4 regions of the uncultured Merdimonas sp. genome follow, and region 4 is predicted to be linked to each of the others. Evidence: predicted binding sites of a transcription regulator. Region 4 holds the regulator's gene; each other region holds the start of a gene.

Region 1 (3,693 bases), on a different contig from region 4:
CCATCGGTGAAAAAGACAGGAATTACTATTATAAAGATCAGAAGATTGATCTGTAAGGATGAAAAAAGGAGATGTTCGCCAATGGCAAAACGTGTATTTTTGATCGTGCTGGACAGTGTAGGGGCAGGGGCTGCGCCGGATGCTGACAGATTCGGTGACAGCGGATGCGATACACTGGGCACCTGTGTCAGAAGCGGGAAACTGCAAGTCCCCACACTGGCTGAACTCGGCCTTTACCAGATAGAGGGGACTTCTTTTCAAAAACCGAAGGAAGAAAGTATCGGATGTTATATGAAACTTCAGGAACAATCGGCCGGAAAAGACACCACGGTGGGACACTGGGAGATTGCAGGCGTAATCTCTCCAAAGCCGCTGCCTGTTTATCCGGATGGATTTCCAGAGGAGGTCATCCGGGAGTTTGAAAAAGAGACCGGCAGGGGAGTGCTTTGCAACCGCCCTTATTCCGGTACGGAAGTCATCCGCGATTATGGAAGGGAACATCTTAAGACCGGGAAGCTGATCGTGTATACATCAGCGGACAGTGTTTTTCAGATCGCGGCTCATGAAGAAAAGGTTCCCCTGGAAGAACTTTATGCGGACTGCCGGATCGCCAGAAAGATCCTGACAGGAGATCATGGCGTGGGGCGGGTGATCGCCAGACCTTTTGTGGGAGAATATCCTGATTTTACGCGGACAGTAAACCGCCATGATTTTTCCGTGGAGCCTCCGAAGGAAACGATTCTGGATGCACTGAAACAGGCAGGAAAGTCTGTGATCGGCGTAGGGAAGATCTATGACATTTTTGCCGGACGCGGGATCACGGAGACATTTCCCAATAAAGGAAATACCCGGAATATGGAGCAGACGCTGGAACTGATGGACAAAGAGTTTGAAGGCCTTTGCTTTGTAAATCTTGTGGATTTTGATATGATCTACGGGCACCGCAACGACATTGACGGATATGTGAAGGCGTTGAACGAGGTGGATCCGAAGATCCGGCAGCTGATGGGAAAGATGCGCCGGGAAGATGTGCTGATCCTTACGGCGGATCATGGGTGCGATCCCGGATTTCCGGGAACAGATCATACCAGGGAATATGTACCCTGCCTGTGTTTCGGAGAACATTTGAAAAAGGGTCTGGATCTGGGGATCCGTTCTGGCTTTTCTGACATTGCTGCCACTATTGCAGACATTTTTGACATAGATTTTCAGGGGGATGGCAAAAGCTTTTGGTCAGATATTACAGAAAATGTTGACGATTCCTACAGGTATCTGTTATAATTTCCTAAGAACAATGAAAACAGACCGGGTATTTTTATCAATTATGTGATTAATACAGGGCGTAGGCTTTTTAAGGCCTGCGTCCTGTGTTGGTTAGAGAGGTTTGTCAATGATTTGTCATAAGAGAATGAAAAGGAGTGAAAGCGTATGAGCAGATTGGAAATCGATTTGCCGAAAAGAGCGGAAGTCGTGATGGAAGGTCTCTATAAGGATCTGGAACGAAGAATCGAATCCAGCCCTCCGGGGTTATGTCCAGTGGATATGGCCCGTGCGTTCCTGGAGCTCTGCCATGCCCAGACCTGTGGGAAATGCGTACCCTGCAGGATTGGTCTTGGCCAGCTGAATCAGTTTATCAAGGATGTGCTGGATGGAAATGCTACTATGGAAACCCTGGATGTGATGGAGCAGACAGCAAAGTCCATTATGGAATCCGCAGACTGCGCCATTGGTTATGAGGCTGCAAGGATGGTATATAAAGGACTGATCGGTTATCGGGATGATTATGTAGAGCATATTCAGAATGGCCGCTGTACCTGTGCTTACAGCCAGCCGGTACCCTGCGTGTCTTTATGTCCGGCACATGTGGATATTCCGGGATATGTGGCGCTGGTGGGCGCAGGCAGATATGCAGATGCGATCCGTCTGATCCGCAAGGACAATCCGTTCCCCACTACCTGCGGCTTTATCTGCGAGCATCCCTGTGAAGCAAGGTGCCGCCGGAATATGGTGGACGATTCTGTGAATATCCGCGGCTTGAAGCGGATGGCGGCAGATTATGCAGGCGAGGTGGATCCGCCGGCATGCGCGCCGTCTACAGGTAAGAAGATCGCAGTGCTCGGCGGAGGACCGGGAGGACTTAGCGCGGCGTATTATCTGCAGCTGATGGGGCATCAGACTACGGTATATGAGATGCTTCCGGAACTGGGCGGAATGTTAAGATATGGTATTCCGAACTACCGGCTGCCCAAGGATCGTCTGGATGATGACATCAACGCGATCCTGAAGACAGGCGTGGAAGTAAAATACGGATTAAAGATCGGACAGGATATTTCGATCCAGGAACTGAGAGATCAGTATGACGCGGTACTGATCACCATCGGAGCCAGCACGGATAAAAAGCTGGGGCTGGAAGGGGAAGATGCGGACGGCATCCTTTCTGCGGTACAGTTCCTGCGTAATGTAGGAAAGAAACAGATCATGGATCTTTCCGGTAAGCATGTGGCAGTTATCGGAGGCGGAAACGTTTCCATGGATGCGGTACGTACGGCTAAGAGACTGGGTGCGGAGAAAGTTAGCATCGTATACCGCAGAAGAGTGGCGGATATGACGGCCCTGCCTGCGGAGATCGAAGGTGCGGTGGCAGAAGGTATTGAACTTCAGACACTGAAGGCCCCGGCATCCCTGGATGTAGATGAGAATCATCACATCAGAGGTATTTATGTGACGCCGCAGATGGTCAGCGCCATCAAGGATGGTCGGGCGAGCATCCGGCCCACCGGAGAAAAGGATATTTACATACCATGCGACGTACTGATCGTGGCGATCGGGCAGAATATTGAGACCAAACACTTTGAAGAGGCCGGCATCCCGGTAGCCCGCGGCAAGATCGTAACCCAGAGCTCAGGCACCTTTGAGAACATGCCGGGTGTATTTGCAGGCGGCGACTGTGCCAGCGGACCGGCGTCCGTGATCAAGGCGATCGCGGCAGCCAAGGTTGTGGCGGCAAATATTGATGAATACCTGGGATATCATCACCAGATTTCCTGTGATGTGGAGATCCCGGAGGCAAGTCTTCATGATCGCACACCTTGCGGAAGAGTGAACCTTACTGAGCGCGAAGCCTGTGAAAGAGTCTGTGATTTCGATGGTGTGGAAAACTGCATGACAGAAAAAGAAGCAAAGCAGGAGGCGTCCAGATGTCTGCGCTGTGATCACTTTGGATTCGGAATATTTAAAGGAGGCAGAGAAACATTATGGTAAATCTTACAATAGATGGAAAGCAAATATCTGTAGAAGAAAACACCACCATTATGGAAGCTGCCAAACAAAATGGCATTCCGATCCCGAAGCTTTGTTATCTGAAAGGGATCAATGAGATCGCAGCCTGTCGTGTGTGCGTGGTAGAAGTAGAGGGAAATGACAGACTGATCACTTCCTGCAACAACGTGGCCCGGGAAGGCATGGTGATCCATACCAACAGCCCCAGAGTGCGTCGCGACAGGAAGACCAATGTGGAACTGATCCTGTCCCAGCATGACTGTCAGTGTGTGACCTGTGCAAGAAGCGGAAACTGCAGTCTCCAGACAATAGCCAATGACTTGAATATTATTGACATTCCTTTTAAAAAAGAGCCTAAAAAGATGCCCTGGAATAAAGACTTCCCGCTGATCCGGGATTCATCCAAATGTATCC
Region 2 (3,693 bases), on a different contig from region 4:
CCGTTCATCTTCTCTGCGATCTCGCGCATACGGTCTTCGCTTCCGCCGCATGCACAGACTAAGAGTCCTACGTTTGCGCCGTGAAGATCCGGGAACTCTACGCTCACCAGGATACCGCCTGTCGTCTTGGTGATCGGCTCTTCTACTGTAGTGGACTTGCCTGTAAAGGCTCCGCCCATTACGATCTCGCCGTATTTTCCATCAATGCCGCCGGCCTTTTCAATCAGTTCGCCGACGCTTACGCCTACCGGCACGTCCATGAATACATGTGCTGCATTTCCGCCGTTTAATTTTCCGCGTACTGTCAGGTTCTTGGTGATGCAGGGCTTCTTCTCATCGATCGCCTCTGCTACCTTGGCTGCGGTCTCCAGATTCACAACTACAGATCTTGCTGCAGAAGGAAGCTGTGTCGGCAGAAGGTTGACACCCAGACATTCTCTTACTACCGCACGCTCCTCGCCCATCGGGTAGATGTCTGCCAGGAAGTGCATGGAGATGTCTGCCTCGTCTTTCAGCGCTGCCTCCAGATGCTTGATCGCGTCGTGATGTTTCTTCTTAATAGCAAAGATCGCTTTGTCTGCATGAGTCATCTCCATACAGTATTTCACGCCGCGGATTACTTTATCCGTCTGCTCAACCAGCTGCTTGATGTTATGCTCCAGTCCCGGCTCGCACTCAGCTGCATTTACCAGGATATAGCTGTGCTCCAGTTTGAAATCAGCCGGCAGTTCCGGGTTAATCTCCGGATCCAGCTCTGCAAGCGGTGTCTCCGCAAGGTTGATGTTAAGCTTTACACCGGTGGGGAATCCTGCTCCGCCCATGCCGACGATACCTGCAGCCTTCACCATGTCCAGCTTGCTGGCATCTTCCGGAACATCGATCGGAACAAATTCATCCGGCTGCTCTGCAGCAGGCTCAATGATGATCCTGTCGTCGGTGATCTCTGTGACCTTGCCATAGACACTGGAGAAAATATTTGCTCCAAGTCCTGTGGGGGTCGCGATGAGTGTACCTTTTTTTACGTCCGCCCCAACCTCAACACAGGGTGCACATGGCGCACCAACGTGCTGACGCAATAAAATTTGTACATTTCCCATGACACATATCTCCTTTTTCTTTTTTATAAGTAAAAACGAAACTTCACAGTCTCCTTACTTATTCCACAACATCTTGTTTTATAAAAATTATCTATAGGAACATCTTGCTATTTTTTTAACAGCAAAAAGGTCTTTTCTGGCGAGGGCATGTGGGAATCGAACCCACCCGGGACGCTCTTAACGCCCCACACTAGTTTTGAAGACTAGGAGGCACACCAGTCACCCATCTACCCCCATCTATGCCCAAATACCATAACACAAATTCTCGCAGATTTCAACACTTTTGTTCATTTTTATAATAGCAAAAAAGCATTGACTTTTCAACCTCTTTCCCCCATAATAAAACTAAAGAACTGAACGCGGTACTAGAACGCAGTCTATTTGTTAAAAAACTATCGTTCTGGCCCTTTAAAATCCACAAAGGAAAAAGACACAAGAAAAACCAGGGGAGGTTTTTTACGTGTTTTTATAAAACCTTATAGTTTTTTTCTATAAGTAACTTCATGAAAAATATTTAAGGAGGGACATTATTATGAAGTTAGAAGCAAAGGTTAATTTTGACCGCTTTGAGGCAGCTCTTCAGGTTGTTGACGCACATACTGAAGGCGAGTTCTGCCGTATGGTCATCGGAGGTTTCCCGGAGCCAGAAGGAAGCACCATGATCGAGAAGAAAAAATGGATGGAGAAAAACTACGACAATGTTCGTACCGCTCTGATGTTTGAGCCAAGAGGACATCACGATATGTTCGGCGCTTTTCTCTGCGAGCCTGTTAATAAGGAAGCAGACTTCGGCGTAATGTTCATGGACACAGGCGGATACCTGAACATGTGCGGACACTGCACCATCGGCGCTGTTACCGTTGCGATCGAGGCTGGTCTGGTAGAGTCTCATGAAGGAGAGAACGAAGTAGTTCTTGACGCTCCTGCAGGACTGATCCGCACCAAGGCTATCGTAAAAGACGGCAAGGTTGAAAGCGTAACTCTTACCAATGTACCGGCATTCGTATACAAAGAGAACCAGAGCGTGACCATCGACGGAAAAGAGATCAAATTCACCATTTCCTTCGGCGGAAGCTTCTTCGCACTGGTAGACACCACACAGCTTGACATCGGCGAGATCAACGCCAAGAGTGTTCCGGCTTACCAGAAACTTGGTATGCAGATCCTGGACGCTATCAGCAAAGAGATCCCGGTAAAACATCCGCTGCTTGACATTGACAGCGTAGACCTTGTTGAGTTCTACGGACCGACTCCGAACCCGGACAAGGCAGATCTTAGAAACGTAGTTATCTTCGGCGACGCTATGGCTGACCGTTCTCCGTGCGGAACCGGTACCAGCGCAAAACTTGCTACCCTGCATCACTGGGGAGAGATCAAAGTTGGCGAAGAGTTCCGTTATGAGAGCTTTATGGGAAGCATCTTCAAAGGTGTGATCAAAGAGACCACAAAGGTTGCTGACTATGACGCAGTAATCCCGATGATCACAGGAAGCGCTTACCTGACAGGTGTTGCTACCTACCTGATCGATCCGACCGATCCGTTGAAATATGGTTTCCAGGTAGGCTAATCTTCTGATCAGCACACAGACTTGTATAAAACAGCTTAGAAACAGGAGCGGATCAGGACTACTGATCCGCCCCTGCTTTTTATTTTTATCCGAAAGAGGTGACGACCGGGATGCCGAGAAAAAGAATCTCTACCAAGAGTAGGATCGTAAAGGCTGCATGGAATCTTTTCTACAAAAAAGGATACGAACAGACAACCGTGGAAGATATCATCAATGCATCCAGGACCTCCAAGGGAACCTTTTACCACTATTTTAAAGGAAAAGAATCCCTGCTGAACTCGTTGTCCTACTTGTTTGACGAAAAGTACGAGGAGCTCTCCGCTTCTATTGATCCGGATATGTCCGCCTATGATAAGCTTCTCCACCTGAATCACGAGTTGTTTTACATGATCGAAACCAGTGTGGACATCAGCCTTCTGGCATTTCTCTATTCTTCCCAGCTGGTGACAAAGGACAAAAAATCGCTGGCCGACAGCAAGCGTTTTTATTTCAAATGGATCACCGAGATCCTGGAAGACGGCTTAAAAAGCGGTGAGTTTAAAAACACCAGTACTGCGAAAGAACTGATGAAGATCTACGCCATGTATGAGCGGGCCATCCTCTATGACTGGGCGCTGTACCGGGGAAAATATTCCCTCTGCGAATATAGCGACAGGCTTTTGCCTCATGTCCTCGATACCTTTGTAAACGGCATATAAAAACGCTGTATCCCGAAAAGCCGGCATACAGCGTTTTCTATTTTATTCACTTACCAGCCCATCCGGCTTCTCAGTATCTTCGTCTTTTCTCGTCCGACAGGGATGACCGTCCCTTCATAGCCTTCCATTTTCAGTCCCAGACTGTTATTTCCCCAGGGAAATACTTCCTTGACTTTTTCCAGATTGATCAGATAGCTTTTATGGCAGCGGAAAAAGGAGACATTTTCCAGGCTCTCCAGACGTTTCTCAAAATCGCCGATCCCCCGGCTGTCATAATATTCCCTGCCGGCCGCATGAATGAGGCATCCCCGGCGGCAGGTCTCCAGAAACA
Region 3 (3,693 bases), on a different contig from region 4:
TCTGGGACGCCTGTGCAAAGGCGCAAAAGCAGATATGATCGTGGTGGATCTGGATGCGTTCCATATGGGCGCAGTGGACGACCCGATACGGACTATTTTCATGTGCGGCAATGGAACCGATGTGAAAATGTCTGTCATTAACGGACGGACCGTCATGAAGGACCGGAAGCTGGAAGGAGTCGACCTTGCGGAATTAAAAGCAAAGGGACAGGCTTATTATGACAAGATGAAATATGGATATATGGAAAGAGATTACCAGCACCTGCCTGAAGAGGAAATCTTCCGGCCGTCCTATAGAGTAGAATAAAAGCAGAGGCTTGTATTAAGCAGAAAGGGAACCAAAAGACACGGAGATTCCTGAAAAAACGGCTGTTTCAGATGTAAGAGATTCTGAAACAGCCGTTTTTTGCCGGACTTATGGAGCGCCGTGCTATCAGTTCCCTGCACCCGGAAGGGTTACAGGTGTTTGTCCAGGAAATCAACGGTGGCGTCCAGAAGCCTGGGGGTGAACTGGTTGTCTGCTTCCCGGTCGAAGTCATGGACATTGCAGGCTGCGATAAAGGTCCTGGGATTGTAACGGGTGATCAGTTCCCGGAATTCATCAAAGGGGACGTCGGTATCGTTGGTGGCATGGGCAGCGAACAGTGGACATGGCAGGCTCTGGCAGGTCCGCAGGGTGTAGTCCAGATAGAAGTATTTTTCCCGTCCTTCGTAGAGAAGGGAGAACCATTTGCCGGTCTGCCTTGCGTAGACGTAGATGCTGTAGTGGGTGTTAAGATCGCCGTTTGTCTCGTAGCCGGAGGGCAGGCGGCCAAGACAGGAAGCGTCCACCGGGGGCAGGGTCTTATAATAGGCGCTGGGAGTCTGGAACCAGTGGTCGCAGAGGAAGCCGTAACCATAATAAGACAGGATCCCCGCGGGCGGCGTCTCAAAGTAGCCGTAGGCGGCTGCGATCAGGCACAGGTAAGCGCCGGCGGAACGTCCCCAGAGAAAGTAGGGAAGCTTCTGCCCACAGTAGTCTTCGGCGTGGTCAATATAGTGATGGATAGAATCCCGCACATCATCCAGGATCATGGGAAGTTTTGCGGTCGGGGCCAGGGGATAATCATAGGCAACGATAACATATCCCGCCTCGGTCAGTTTTATAAGATGCCCTTCCGGCAGGTCCTCTTTGTGACCGTATAAAAGTCCCCCTCCATGGAAATACAGGATACATGCTTTTGGGGTGATTTTTTGGTCATAATAGATAATAGCTGATTTATCATAGGATGCGTCTGCGATGGGTATGGTTTTTTGCTCAAACATCTGATTACCTCCCGAAATATATACTATACACAAAATCTATTATAACATAGACAAACGGAAAGGTGTGATGTGAAAAAATTAACATCAGGGGTGAAAGTGGATAAAAATATTTTCTATGTTTTGTCTAAAATATTAATTGAAAAAAAGCAGTTTCATTGTCATAATGAATAATAGAGTAAATGGTCGACCAGCCATAAGAAAAGGAGAGATTTTAGTATGAGTTATTTAAACAATCAGGTAGGCTATCGTGATGAACTTTTGATGACACGTTCTGTTGTGAAGAAAGAGAACTATGTTCTCCTTGAGCCAGACGGACTGGTAAAGAACGCGGTACCGGGATATGAGAACTGCGACGTAACGATCCTTGGATCTCCTTCCATGGGAGCAACTTTCGCAGATTATCTGGTAACTGCAAAAGCAGGCGGCAAGAACACCGGCATCGGCGGAGAAGGGATCGAGTCCTTCCTGTATGTGATTTCCGGTGAAGTTACCGTTAAAAATGATGATCAGGAAGCAACGCTTACAGAGGGCGGATACATCTTCTCGCCTGAGAGCAATGCGATCACATTTGAGAACAAGAGCGGAGCAGACGCAAAACTGTATGTTTACAAGAGAAGATACGACCGTATCGAGGGCTATAGTGCACACACAGTAGTGAACAATGTCAACGATATGGAGTGGGTAGAGTACGAAGGAATGAACAACTGCCATATCAAAGACCTTCTGCCGGCAGCAGGCGATTTCGGATTTGACATGAACATGCACATCCTGAAGTTCAAACTGGGCGCTTCCCACGGATATATTGAGACACACATCCAGGAGCACGGCATGTACTTCCTGTCCGGTAAAGGTATGTACAGACTGGATGACGAGTGGGTTCCGGTGAAGAAAGGCGACTATGTATTCCTGGATGCATATGTTCCGCAGGCCTGCTACGCAATAGGACGTGAAGAAGATTTTGCTTATATTTATTCCAAAGACTGCAACAGAGACGTTCAGTTATAAAAAAGAGTAAAGGGTGGAAATTTGAAATGAAGCTTTCACATGACGAGTTAAAGAATTTGATGAAAAATAAGCTGATGAAAGCTGGTCTGAATGAGGATCACGCAGACATCGCGGCAGAAGTTATGACCTGGTCTGACGAGAGAGGATACCACTCTCACGGCGCGGTCCGCGTAGAATACTATGCAGAGCGTATCGCAAAAGGCGGTATCACTGCAGATCCGAAATTTGAATGGGAAGAGACCGGCCCCTGCTCCGGCGTGTTCGAAGGAGACAACGGGTGCGGATATGCGGTTGCAAAATACGGCATGGACAAAGCCATCGAGATGGCAAAGAAGAACGGGATCGCTGTTGTGGGTATGAAAAATATGTCCCACAGCGGATCCATCGGATATTATACAGAGATGGCAGCAGAGCAGGGACTTCTTGCAATCTCCTTCTGCCAGTCTGACCCGATGGCAGTTCCGGTAGGCGGAACAGAACCCTACTACGGAACCAACCCCATTTCCTTTGCGGCGCCGACAGCAGACGACAGAACCGTTGTCTTTGACATGGCTACCACGGTACAGGCATGGGGCAAGATCCTGGACAAGCGTTCCAGACATGAGAGCATCCCGGACAGCTGGGCAGTAGATGAGAAGGGCAATCCGGTCACAGACCCCAACCATGTAAATGCGCTGCTTCCGATCGCGGGAGCAAAGGGATACGGCCTGATGATGATGGTAGACGTATTCTCCGGTATCCTTCTTGGCGTACCGTTTGGAAAACACGTAAGCTCCATGTATCATGACCTTTCCAAGGGAAGAGAACTGGGACAGATGCACATCGTGATCGATCCGGCCCGTTTCGTGGGAGCAGAGGAATTCAAGAAAGCTATGTCTGCATCCATCGACGAACTGGGCGAGATGCCGACTGCTGAAGGATACGACAAAGTTTACTATCCGGGCGAGCGTGCAATGCTGAGAAAAGAAAAAGCATATGCGACCGGCGGCGTGGAGATCGTAGATGAGATCTATGAGTATCTGAAGAGCGATGATATTCATTTTGACCGCTACGACCATAAGAATCGTTTCGCTGAATAGATCAGGAAGATTCAGGAAGGAGAACCTATGTTAAAAACAGTTGTGAAAAAGGGCAGCTATCATGATTCTGTTGTTCTGATGCTTCTGACCAACCAGATTTCTACGATCGAGGGCGTTAAGAAAGTATCCATCATGATGGCGACACCGGCAAATAAAGATATTTACAGACAGAGCGGACTGGCTACCGAAGAACTGGAGGCCGCATCTGCAAACGACCTGGTTATCGTTGCGGATATCGACGATGACAGCCTTCTTGACACTATCGAAGCGGAGATGGAAGAGTTCTTTAAGAAGCAGTCTACCG
Region 4 (3,693 bases):
CCAGGATCGGCTTTGTGATCTCTTTTTTACGAAGAGCCATTGCTTCATCCAGTGTTGCTACAGCAAAGCCCCAGATATACTCTTTTTCTTCCAGGAGTTTTGCAATCGGCACGGCGCCGTGTCCGTAACCGTCTGCTTTCAGGACTGCCATGATCTTTGTGCTGTCTTTGATATTTTTTTTCATCATTTCCATGTTGTATTCAATTGCGTCCAGATCGATCCTGGCACAGACTCTTGTGTATTTGTTCATAACCATTCCTTCCTTTCCTGTGGTTTTTCCCCGCTGATTTCCATGAATGCGAAACTGATATACTCCAGCAGATCTCTTGCCAGAACACTGTAAACGCCTTTTGCTTCTCTGGCCAGATCTCCGGACCTTCCGTGGAGATATACGCCAAGACAGGCGGCGTTCCCAGGTGTCTGATGCTGAGCCATAAGCCCTGCGATGATGCCGGCAAGCACATCTCCTGCTCCTGCTTTTGCCATGGCGCAATTACCGCTCCTGTTGAAAAACAGCCCCTGATCAGGGACGCCGGTCAGTGTCCGCGCATCTTTCAGAACGCAGACCACTGCATGCTCTTTTACGAACGATTTTAAAAGAGAGATCCGGTGTTCCTTTAAGTCTTCCACCGTTGTATTAAGCAGCCTGGACATTTCCTTCATGTGAGGAGTCAGCACTGCGGTTTTTCCGGATAGACAGCGAAAAGACTCCGGATGTGCGGATAACAGATTCAGCCCGTCTGCATCAATCACAAAAGGCCCTTTTCCGGATTCCAGCGTGGTCCTTAGAAGTTCCAGAGAAGTCATAGAGGTTCCAAGCCCGGACCCGATACAGACTGTATCTGCCCATTGTAACAGCTCCGTCAGATCCTGCCGGTCAAATTCGCGATAAGTACAAAGGATCGCCTCCGGCACTGCGGATTGAAGGATCTGCCGGTTTTCTTCGGCTGTATAGATCTTGATCAGACCGGCGCCGCTTAAATACGCGGCCATGGCATTCAGATACGCGGCCCCGGACATTCCCCTGCTTCCTGCAATGACCAGAAGTTTCCCAAAATCCCCTTTGTTGGCATCTTCCGGACGGGCAGGCAGCATTTTCTGATAGTCGCAAAGATCCGGGAGGAAAATCCCGTCCGCACACAGCTGACTGGTGGAGATCCCGATATCTGTTACAAATATCTTGCCTGTATAAGAACGGCCGGGAGAAAGGAAGAGCCCGGTTTTCCTTTTCTGAAATGTTATGGTAATGTCCGCCAAAAAAGCAATCCCCATTACCATACCGGTATCTGCGGATATCCCGGAAGGAATATCGATGGCAACCTTCAGGCCGGAAGATTCGTTCATCTGGCGGAGAACTTCCCGGCAATCCCCCTGAATCTCCCGGTTCAGCCCCACGCCGAAGACGGCGTCAATGACGGTGCTGTAATTACCCGGAACATACCCATCTCTGACCGGGATCCCGGTCTGATCAAGAGCCGCCATCTGAAATTCGGTTTCCCGGGTGCAATGCTTTCGATTTCCCACCATGCAGACCGTTGGGGAATATCCTTTTTCAGCCAGCAGTCTCGCAATGGCGAAACCGTCTCCGCCGTTATTTCCGGATCCGCAGACAATACAGGGCGCATCCAGAGAAATACGCTCTTCTTCCATAACCTGTATACAGGACTGTGCCGCCCGTTCCATCAGTTCCAGCGCGGTCACATCTGTATGTTCGATCGTAAAACGATCCGCCTGCTGCATTTGTGTTCCGGTTAAGAGATAATCCATCGCCGCGTTCCCTCCTGTTGATTGTATATGCTTTACCGGCTTTGTTTGTTCCGCTTCCGCAACAGACAGAGAATCCGGACTTTGTCCCCGGTCTCTGTTCATGATTAACGGATACAAATAAGAGCGTGTAAAAGCGGACCATAAAAATATGGCGGCTGTTACACGCTTCTTTTTTGACTATTTGTGTTCTTCTTTATATCTGCTGATGTTATAAGATAACTGCATCAGGCTTTCGGACAGATGTACATTCTCTACAATGACATTGTCCGGCAGATTCAAGTCTGTATGTGCGAAATTCCAGATCGCGCGTACGCCGTTGTCTACCAGGAGGTTGGCTACCTCAATCGCTTTTTCTTTCGGGATCGTAAGAACTCCGATCTCCACTTCGTTATTCTGGATAAAGGACTTCAGTTCGTCCATCATGCGTACCGGGACTCCACGGATCGACACGCCTTCGAGCCTGGGATTCACATCAAAGATTCCCTTCAGGATAAATCCCCGCTTTTCAAAAGCAGTATAATTCGCAAGAGCCTGTCCCAGATTTCCTGCTCCGATGATGATGATATTGTGATCTTCCTCCAGGCCCAGGATCTTTCCAATCTCGGTATACAGATACTTTACATTATAGCCATATCCCTGTTGACCAAAGCCGCCGAAATTGTTAAGATCCTGCCGGATCTGGGATGCGGTCACCTTCATGCGCTTGCTAAGATCGCCGGATGATATGCGCTCTACTCCGTTTTCCAAAAGTTCTCCCAAATATCTATAATATCTTGGCAGCCGTCTGATCACTGCCCGAGAAATCCCTCTGTCTTCCACTTGCCTTCACCTTCCATGTTGTTTAATCTCACAAATTATTATATAGAATTGTATTTGCAAAGTCAAACTTTTAGTTGTATTTTGTCTTTTTTTCGTTATAATGGAAACGGATATAATAAGGAGGAAATTATGATATTAGCATGTCATAAAATCAATAAATCATTCGGGGATCACGTCATAGTAAAGGACGGCTCATTCCACATGGAAGATCATGAAAAGGCCGCCCTGATCGGTCCTAATGGCGCCGGAAAATCAACGCTTCTGAAAATGATCGTGGGGGAACTTCCTTCCGACGGCGGCGAAGTGATCCTGACAAAAGGAAAAACTTTAGGATACCTGGCGCAGCACCAGGAAATGCAGAGTGGAAATACCATATACGAAGAAGTAAAGCTTGCCAAAGCAGATATTATTGCAATGGAACAAAAGATCCGCAGCATCGAACAAACGCTGGATACTCTCACGGGCGAAGCGCTTTCTTCCACACTGGAAGCTTATAACCGCCTTACTTCCGAGTTTGAAAGACAAAACGGATATGCCTGTGAAAGTGAGATTGCAGGTGTTCTGAAAGGACTCGGTTTTGCAGAAGAGGAATTTGGAAAAACGGTAGATACCCTGTCCGGCGGTCAGAAAACCCGTGTTTCCCTGGGGAAACTGCTTCTTACGAACCCGGATATCCTGCTTCTGGACGAGCCTACCAACCATCTGGATCTTTCTTCTATCGCCTGGCTGGAAACTTATCTTCTGAATTATCACGGCGCGGTCCTGATCGTTTCTCATGACCGTTATTTTCTGAACCGCGTAGTCACAAAGGTGATCGAGATCGAGCAGGGAACTCTTGCCACCTATCTTGGTAATTACAGTGATTACGCTGTGAAAAAGCAACAGATGCGGGAAGCGAGATTAAAAGAATATCTGAATCAGCAGCAGGAAATCCGTCATCAGGAGGCTGTTATCGAAAAGCTTCGTTCCTTTAACCGGGAAAAATCGATTCGTCGGGCGGAAAGCCGGGTGAAAATGCTGGACAAGATAGAAAGGGTTGAAAAACCGGCAGAGACAGATCTTAAGATGCACTTAAGCCTGGAACCTGCGGTAGTCAGCGGAAATGAT

Evidence for each region. Region 4 encodes Rex, which represses fermentation and respiration genes when NADH is low (regulators of the CRP and FNR family bind a similar motif). Its sites were predicted from a motif close to ATTGTTAANTANTTAACAAT; they were not measured.
Region 1: a site for Rex is predicted at 1,384-1,403, ahead of ABGT54_RS02920 (NAD(P)-binding protein). Genes of this name have one in related genera too.
Region 2: a site for Rex is predicted at 1,478-1,497, ahead of ABGT54_RS10950 (proline racemase family protein). Genes of this name have one in related genera too.
Region 3: a site for Rex is predicted at 1,372-1,391, ahead of allE ((S)-ureidoglycine aminohydrolase). Genes of this name have one in related genera too.

Annotation. Positions count from the first base shown of each region.
Region 1 covers NZ_CAWVHE010000003.1:432,867-436,559, forward strand. Annotated here, with positions in the region: gene ABGT54_RS02910 (sugar O-acetyltransferase) at 1-56, shown strand, start outside; gene ABGT54_RS02915 (phosphopentomutase) at 82-1,281, shown strand; gene ABGT54_RS02920 (NAD(P)-binding protein) at 1,429-3,261, shown strand; gene ABGT54_RS02925 ([FeFe] hydrogenase, group A) at 3,255-3,693, shown strand, end outside.
Region 2 covers NZ_CAWVHE010000017.1:6,499-10,191, forward strand. Annotated here, with positions in the region: gene ABGT54_RS10940 (proline reductase-associated electron transfer protein PrdC) at 1-1,097, opposite strand, end outside; tRNA gene ABGT54_RS10945 (tRNA-Sec) at 1,235-1,332, opposite strand; gene ABGT54_RS10950 (proline racemase family protein) at 1,630-2,664, shown strand; gene ABGT54_RS10955 (TetR/AcrR family transcriptional regulator) at 2,775-3,362, shown strand; gene ABGT54_RS10960 (LytTR family DNA-binding domain-containing protein) at 3,413-3,693, opposite strand, start outside.
Region 3 covers NZ_CAWVHE010000018.1:195,695-199,387, forward strand. Annotated here, with positions in the region: gene ABGT54_RS12055 (chlorohydrolase family protein) at 1-307, shown strand, start outside; gene ABGT54_RS12060 (alpha/beta hydrolase) at 457-1,305, opposite strand; gene allE ((S)-ureidoglycine aminohydrolase) at 1,522-2,310, shown strand; gene allD (ureidoglycolate dehydrogenase) at 2,337-3,389, shown strand; gene fdrA (acyl-CoA synthetase FdrA) at 3,417-3,693, shown strand, end outside.
Region 4 covers NZ_CAWVHE010000013.1:49,846-53,538, reverse strand. Annotated here, with positions in the region: gene alr (alanine racemase) at 1-250, opposite strand, end outside; gene ABGT54_RS07255 (NAD(P)H-hydrate dehydratase) at 247-1,767, opposite strand; gene ABGT54_RS07250 (redox-sensing transcriptional repressor Rex) at 1,945-2,586, opposite strand; gene ABGT54_RS07245 (ABC-F family ATP-binding cassette domain-containing protein) at 2,716-3,693, shown strand, end outside.